Variovorax paradoxus B4: one gene and its partner. The protein of the gene in region 2 interacts with the protein of the main gene of each other region in a pairwise test. Links are inferred from orthologs where the notes say so. Each region holds a gene or a part of one and is shown on either strand. Other genes may lie near its edges. The genes, in order: VAPA_RS23570 and glmS.

What was found.
Region 1: the proteins of glmS (region 2) and VAPA_RS23570 interact in binary tests that used the Escherichia coli proteins (3 or more experiments, as listed by UniProt). The link is inferred for Variovorax paradoxus B4 from one-to-one orthologs.

What each region holds. Positions count from the first base shown.
Region 1 is NC_022247.1:5,062,215-5,065,477, reverse strand. What follows is about bases 313-3,260. They hold VAPA_RS23570 (phosphatase PAP2/dual specificity phosphatase family protein), read right to left. Parts: upstream 2,488-3,260; coding sequence 1,138-2,487; downstream 313-1,137. Other genes in these bases: VAPA_RS23565 (bifunctional alpha/beta hydrolase/class I SAM-dependent methyltransferase), read right to left, coding at 2,507-3,260; VAPA_RS23575 (hypothetical protein), read right to left, coding at 705-1,145; VAPA_RS23580 (lysophospholipid acyltransferase family protein), read right to left, coding at 313-708. In the rest of the region: more of VAPA_RS23580, read right to left, coding at 1-312; more of VAPA_RS23565, read right to left, coding at 3,261-3,263.
Region 2 is NC_022247.1:1,164,074-1,167,271, reverse strand. What follows is about bases 37-2,919. They hold glmS (glutamine--fructose-6-phosphate transaminase (isomerizing)), read right to left. Parts: upstream 2,477-2,919; coding sequence 596-2,476; downstream 37-595. Other genes in these bases: VAPA_RS05230 (Lrp/AsnC family transcriptional regulator), read left to right, coding at 2,615-2,919. Also shown: more of VAPA_RS05230, read left to right, coding at 2,920-3,100; bifunctional UDP-N-acetylglucosamine diphosphorylase/glucosamine-1-phosphate N-acetyltransferase GlmU, read right to left, coding at 3,122-3,198. UniProt on the Escherichia coli protein: Catalyzes the first step in hexosamine metabolism, converting fructose-6P into glucosamine-6P using glutamine as a nitrogen source.

The DNA of each region.
Region 1 (3,263 bases), 3.9 Mb from region 2 along the record:
CGTCGTTGTTTTTTCTTGTTCCGGCAGGCGGTCATATTCGGGCCGCAGGTCGAGCATGGCGGCGCGTGCGCGGGCAAGGAACACCGCTTTCTCTTCGCCCTCGGCCAGCTGGATCGGCGCGCCGAACCGCACCGTGCACGCCAGCGGAATCGGCACCAGCGTGCCCTTGGGAAGCACGCGTTTCAGGTTCTCGATCCACACCGGCACCAGCCGCACGGTGGGACAGGCGCGCGCCAGGTGGAAGAGGCCGCTCTTGAGCGGCAGCAGGATCTCGTCGCCGGTGTTGCGCGTGCCCTCGGGGAACATGATGAGCGAGTCGCCGCCGTCCAGCGCCTCCTTCATCTGCTCGACCGGGTTCTCGCCCTGGCCCGAGCCGTCGCGCCGGATCATCAGCGCGTTGAACACGTCGGCGCCGATGAAGTGGCGCAGCTTCGAGGCATTCCAGTAGTCCTGCCCGGCCACGGGCCGCGTGAGCGCGCGCAGGTCGGGCGGCAGCGTGGCCCACAGCAGCACGAAGTCGCCGTGGCTCGTGTGGTTGGCGAAGTAGAGCGTCTGCTCGGCCTTGGGCGTGGTGCCGCTCCAGATGGCGCGCACACCGGTCAGGAGGCCGGCTGCGCCGATGATCAGCTTGCCCGCGACCACGGCCAGCGCGCGGCGCAGCACCGTGCTCTCGGGGCTGTGGTCTTTGTTGTCGTCTTCTTCGGTCAAGAGAGGTCCTGTGTCATCAAGGCAAGGAGAAACATCGCGCTCTGGCAGGCGACCACGATCGCATGCCGCTGCATGAGCTGGCGGGTGCCCTGCACGCGGTCGTCGAGCGGGCGAACGGCCTTCGGCGCCTCTGCACTGCGCAGGCCGAGCCGGTCGAGCGCGGTGTCGAGCGCGTCCAGCGATGCGATGGCGCCGCGCGCCAGATCGGCGAACAGCGCCTGGTCGAAGCGCAACCTGAACGCGAAATAGCGCTCGAGCGCGCCCAGCACCAGCACCGCGCCGAACCCCATGGCGGCCGTGCTCGACAGCGAGCGCAGCGTGAGCGCGAGCACCAGCGCCGCAATGCATGTGAGCGCGAAGCCCCACACCGCCAGCACCGCTGCGGCGCGCAGCAGTGCGGCCAGTGATGCGCAGGTGGCGCGTTCGCTGTCAGTCATGAGGTGGTGCTCCCGAAGCGGCGGTGCCCAATGGCTCGAGCGACATCCGCCACGCATGCCGCAGCACGATCTGCGGACGCGCAAGGCGCACGGCGTCCTCGGCCTGCGCCAGTCCGCCCACCGCACCGTAGCGGCCCAGCCAGGCGATCACGGCGGCGGCGCTGCGCGAAAAGCCCAGCGCGCAGCAGACCCACACGGGCGCGCCTTCTGCATTGCGGCGCTGCCCTTCGATGACCGCGGCCGCGCGTTGCAGCCGCACGGTCGGCGGCACGGTCAGGTCGAGGATCGGCACGCAGCGCGCATGCGGCACGCCCGCCGGTGCCTGCAGTTCGGCGCACAGGCTCACGAGCCGGGGCCGGCCGGCGGCGATCCATTCGGCGCGCGTGGGCCGCCGCCCGAGCAGCAGGCCCGGCACCACCTCGACGAAAGCCGGCAGCCTGCGCGTCCAGAGCCATGCGTTGACGGCCGCGCCGAGGCGATAGGGCGCAAGCAGCCAGCGCGCTGCCCAGCCCATGCGGCCCCGGCCGTTCATCTGGAAGCCGCGGGCGCCGAAGCCGACGTAGTTGAGCGCCACCAGCGCCAGCGAGGCCGAAGGCCACGCGAGCCACAGCGCCATACCGCCCAGCTGCATGGCCGCCGCGAGGAACAGCACCGCGCCCATGGCGTAGAAGCCTGCGAGCTTCCAGCGCTGTGCGTCGTGCGTGCATTGCCAGGCGCGCGGCATCGAAACCGTGCGCTCCAGCGGCCACAGCCAGACGCAGAAGAGCCCGAGCAGCGCGCCGGTCGGAATGTCGATGAAATGGTGCTGCCAGGTCGTGAGCACCGAGGCGCAGATCGCGAACGCCCACACATGCAGCACCAGCCTTGCCCACGGGGCGCGCAGGAACTGCCGGTACCAGTCCCACAGGATCACCGCCAGCGCGATGTGCAGCGAAGGCGCCTGGTTGTAGGGCTGGTCGAAGCCGCGCAGCGCGTTGAACAAGAAGGCCGGCGCGCCCTCGACCGCCGGCTGCCCGAAGCTGAAATGCAGCGGCCAGATGACGAAGCAGGTGCAGGCGATGAGCGTCGCGCTCACGAGCCGCAGGGCGTGTCGGTCGAGCGTGTGCCTGCTGCGCGCGAGGAAGAGCGAGAGCGCGTAGAAGACGTTGATCGTCCAGTACGGAAAGATCGTCCAGGCCCAGAAGGGCAGCTGCCGCTCCCACTCGAAGGCCATCGAGGGCACCTGCGCGCGCGTGGTGGCCCACCAGTTGGCAAGGCCGTAGGTCGCATAGAACAGCGGCCCCAGGAACACGAGCCAGGCGGCTGCGCGCTTCCATGGCCGTTGTGCCAGCCGGTGTTTCATCTGGCGCGAAGCCCGGAGTTCACCCGACCCTCACCGCGAGCGAGACGGTGAAGATGCCCCACTCGTCGATGCGCTGGTCGATCTTGCGGAAGCCCGCTTCCTCCACCAGCTGGTCCATCTCGGCCTGCGTGCGGCGGCGCATCACCCAGGCTTCGCCCTGGCGATGGCTGGTGAGCGCGCGCGCGATCATTTCGAGCTGTGGATGCCAGGGCTGGCCGGTGTAGACCAGATAGCCGCGGTCTTCCACCGCATCGCCCACGCCCGCCAGCGAACGCCGCACCATCTCGTTGTCGGGGAACAGCTCGTAGAGGCCCGACACCACCGCGAGCGTGGGGCGCGGCGTCACGGTGGCCAGGCTGATGCGGTCGAAGGCGTCGGCCTGCACGAACTGCGCCACGTCTTCCAGGCCCTTCTCGGCAATGAGCGCGCGGCCGTCGCGCACGTTGATGTCGCTGTAGTCGCGCAGCAGGATCGAGCTGGCCTTGACCGGGCTCGCAAGCACCGCGTCGAGCACGTAGCGGCCATGGCCGGCCGCGATGTCCATCACGCGCACGTCGCGGTGCATCTCGGCCAGGCGCTCCATCGCGATGCGGATCAGCTCCTCGACGTGGATCTTGCGCTGCCGGATGCCGCGCCAGCCGATCGAGTCCAGGTAGGTCCGGTCGATGGAGCGGCCCAGCGCGCCCTTGCCCTGCGGCTCGTTGCGGTAGACGTAGTCGAGCGTGCTGCCCGAATCGAAGCCGGTGTCATGCCCGAGCTTCACGCCGCGCGAGAGC
Region 2 (3,198 bases):
TCGATGAGAACCAAAGAACTGGTGGTCGCCAGCGACCTGAACTGCACGAGGGACAATGGGACACCGGCAATTGATGAAAGAGCGTGCGAGCGCATCAGCCCCCCGAAAGTGAAAGCGCCTCGGTCGCCTCGAGGGCGCGACCGAACTGCCGCCAATGAGTTACGACCAAATTGCTACTTCAGCCTTATTTAACTTCATCGGGGGATGGGCAAAAAATAGCCAATATGCGTCCGGTGCGCCCGCAGGGAGATGCCTACAGCCGAAGAAGCTCGCCGGGCTTCAGGCCAGGCAAGGCTCCGCGCCCTTCTCGCCACGCCACGACTGCCTCGGCAAACCGCTCGCTGCAATCCCGCAGGGGACGATACGTTTTCTCATCTCCGGCCGTGGCATCCAATTCCTCGAACAACCAGATGGAGCCGCCAGCTGTGGCGCAATCCTTGGCGAGGCGGCGAAGCCCATCGTCTCGCCCCCGCTCCTGTAGGCAGGGTATAGATGGATTTGTCCAGATGCGCGACGAAATACCGTGTCTCGGACTTTAATGCGCTGTCTCAGACATTAATGGCAAAGAACAACTGTCGGCGAAATCCCCCTTCGATCACTCCACCGTCACGCTCTTCGCCAGGTTGCGCGGCTTGTCGACATCGGTGCCCCGCGCGCAGGCCGTGTGGTAGGCCAGCAATTGCAGCGGCACCACGTGCAGCAGCGGCGAGAGTGCGCCGTAGTGCTCGGGCATGCGGATCACATGCAGGCCTTCGCTGCCCTTGATCTTTGTGTCGCCGTCGGCCAGCACGTAGAGCACGCCGCCGCGCGCGCGCACTTCCTGCAGGTTGCTCTTGAGCTTTTCGAGCAGGGTGTCGTTCGGCGCCACGGCCACCACCGGCATCTCGCTGGTGACCAGCGCGAGCGGGCCGTGCTTGAGTTCGCCGGCGGCATAGGCCTCGGCGTGGATGTAGGTCACTTCCTTGAGCTTGAGCGCGCCTTCGAGCGCGATCGGATAGTGCAGCCCGCGGCCGAGAAAGAGCGCGTTGTCCTTGCGCGCGAAGTCTTCGGCCCAGCCGATGATCTGCGGTTCCAGCGCGAGCACCGATTGCAGCGCGACGGGCAGATGGCGCATCTCCTTCAGGTAGCGCGTCTCGTCGGCCTCGCTCAAGTGGCCCTTGGTCTGCGCGATGGCGAGCGTCAGCAGGAACAACCCGGCCAACTGCGTGGTGAAGGCCTTGGTCGAGGCCACGCCAATTTCCACCCCGGCTCGCGTGATGTAGGCCAGCTTGCATTCGCGCACCATCGCGCTGGTGGCCACGTTGCAGATGGTCAGCGTCTGCGCCATGCCGAGCTCCCGCGCGTGCTTCAAGGCGGCCAGCGTGTCCGCCGTTTCGCCCGACTGGCTGATGGTGACCACCAGCGTCTTCGGATCGGGCACCGAATCGCGGTAGCGGTACTCGCTCGCGATCTCGACCTGCGTCGAGATCTTCGCGATGCTCTCGAGCCAGTACTTGGCGGTGCAGCCGCTGTAGTAGCTGGTGCCGCAGGCCAGGATGAGGATCTTGTCGATGTCCTTGAACACGCGGTGCGCGCTCGCGCCGGTGGCGCCGTCCTGCCCGATGCCGTCGAACAGCTCGGGCACGATGCCGGCCACGCCCTCGAGCGTGTCGCCGATGGCGCGCGGCTGCTCGAAGATTTCCTTCTGCATGTAGTGACGGTACGGGCCGAGCTCGGCCGCGCCGCTGTGCGCCTGCACGGTGCGCACCTGGCGCTGCACGGGCTTGTGGTTGCGGTCGACGATCCAGTACTTGCCGGGCTGCAGGTCGACCACGTCGCCTTCTTCGAGGTAGACGATCTGGTCGGTCACGCCGGCCAGCGCCATGGCGTCGCTCGCCAGGAAGTTCTCGCCGCCCTCCTTGCCCGCGCCCAGGATCAGCGGCGAGCCCGCGCGCGCGCCCACCACGCGCTGCGGCTCGTCGCGGCACATCACGGCAATGGCATAGGCGCCGTGCAATTGCAGCACCGCGGCCTTCACGGCCTCGAACAGGTCGCCGTCGTAGAGGCTGTCGACGAGGTGGGCGATGACCTCGGTGTCGGTCTGGCTCTCGAACACGTAGCCCTTGGCTTCGAGCGCCGCGCGCAGGGGTTCGTGGTTCTCGATGATGCCGTTGTGCACCAGCGCGATGCGGCCCGGCCGCGCGCCTTGCGCATCGGCGCCGGGGCCATGGCTGAAGTGCGGGTGGGCGTTGTGCACGGCGGGCGCGCCGTGCGTGGCCCAGCGCGTGTGGGCGATGCCCGTCAGGCCTTCGACATGGTCTTCGCGCACCTGTGTGACGAGGTCCGCTACGCGCGACGTGGTGCGCGCCCGCGTGAGCCCGCCCGCATGGACCGCCACGCCGCAGGAGTCGTAGCCGCGGTATTCGAGCCTCTGGAGGCCCTGGACCAGGACCGGAACGATGTTGCGATGGGACGCTGCGCCGACGATGCCGCACATGGTGAGCTGCCTTTGAATGAAGAAGAGGCTCGATGGTAGGAAGCAGTTGAAAAAATATGCATTCGAAATTTCATTCATTTCGAACTTTTCTTTCATCACTTCAGAGAAGTGGATTTTTATTCCATAATCCAATTGAATATGGAATCCATTTCTCTGGATGCAATAGACCTTCGCCTGCTCGATGCGCTCCAGCGCGACGCTTCGCAGACCAACCAGCGGCTGGCGGCCGACCTGGGCATCTCGCCGCCCACCTGCCTGCGCCGCGTTCATCGCCTGCGGCAGGAGGGGTTGATCGAGCGCCAGGTCGCGCTGCTCTCGCCCGATCGGCTCGCCGCGGTGCTGGGCCACGGCTTGCAGGCGGTGGTCGAGATCTCGCTGGACCGGCAGGACGCCGCGGCCCTCGATGCCTTCGAAGCCCGCGTGATCGCCGACGACGCCGTGCAGCAATGCTGGCGCGTCTCGCCGGGGCCGGACTTCGTTCTGGTGGTGGCGGCGCGCGACATGCCGGACTACGGCGCGCTGACCCAGCGCCTGTTCACGGCCGACGCCAACGTGCGCAACGTCAAGGCCTTCTTCAGCCTGAAGCGCGCGAAGTTCGAGCCCAGGGTGCCGCTGACGCCCTGACGCGCCGCAGGCGCCCTTCGATCAGGCCTTCGGCTGTTTCTGCGGGCGCTTCCAGTTCGCAAAGCTGACCTGCTTGCCGCGTGCCACGGTGAGCGCGC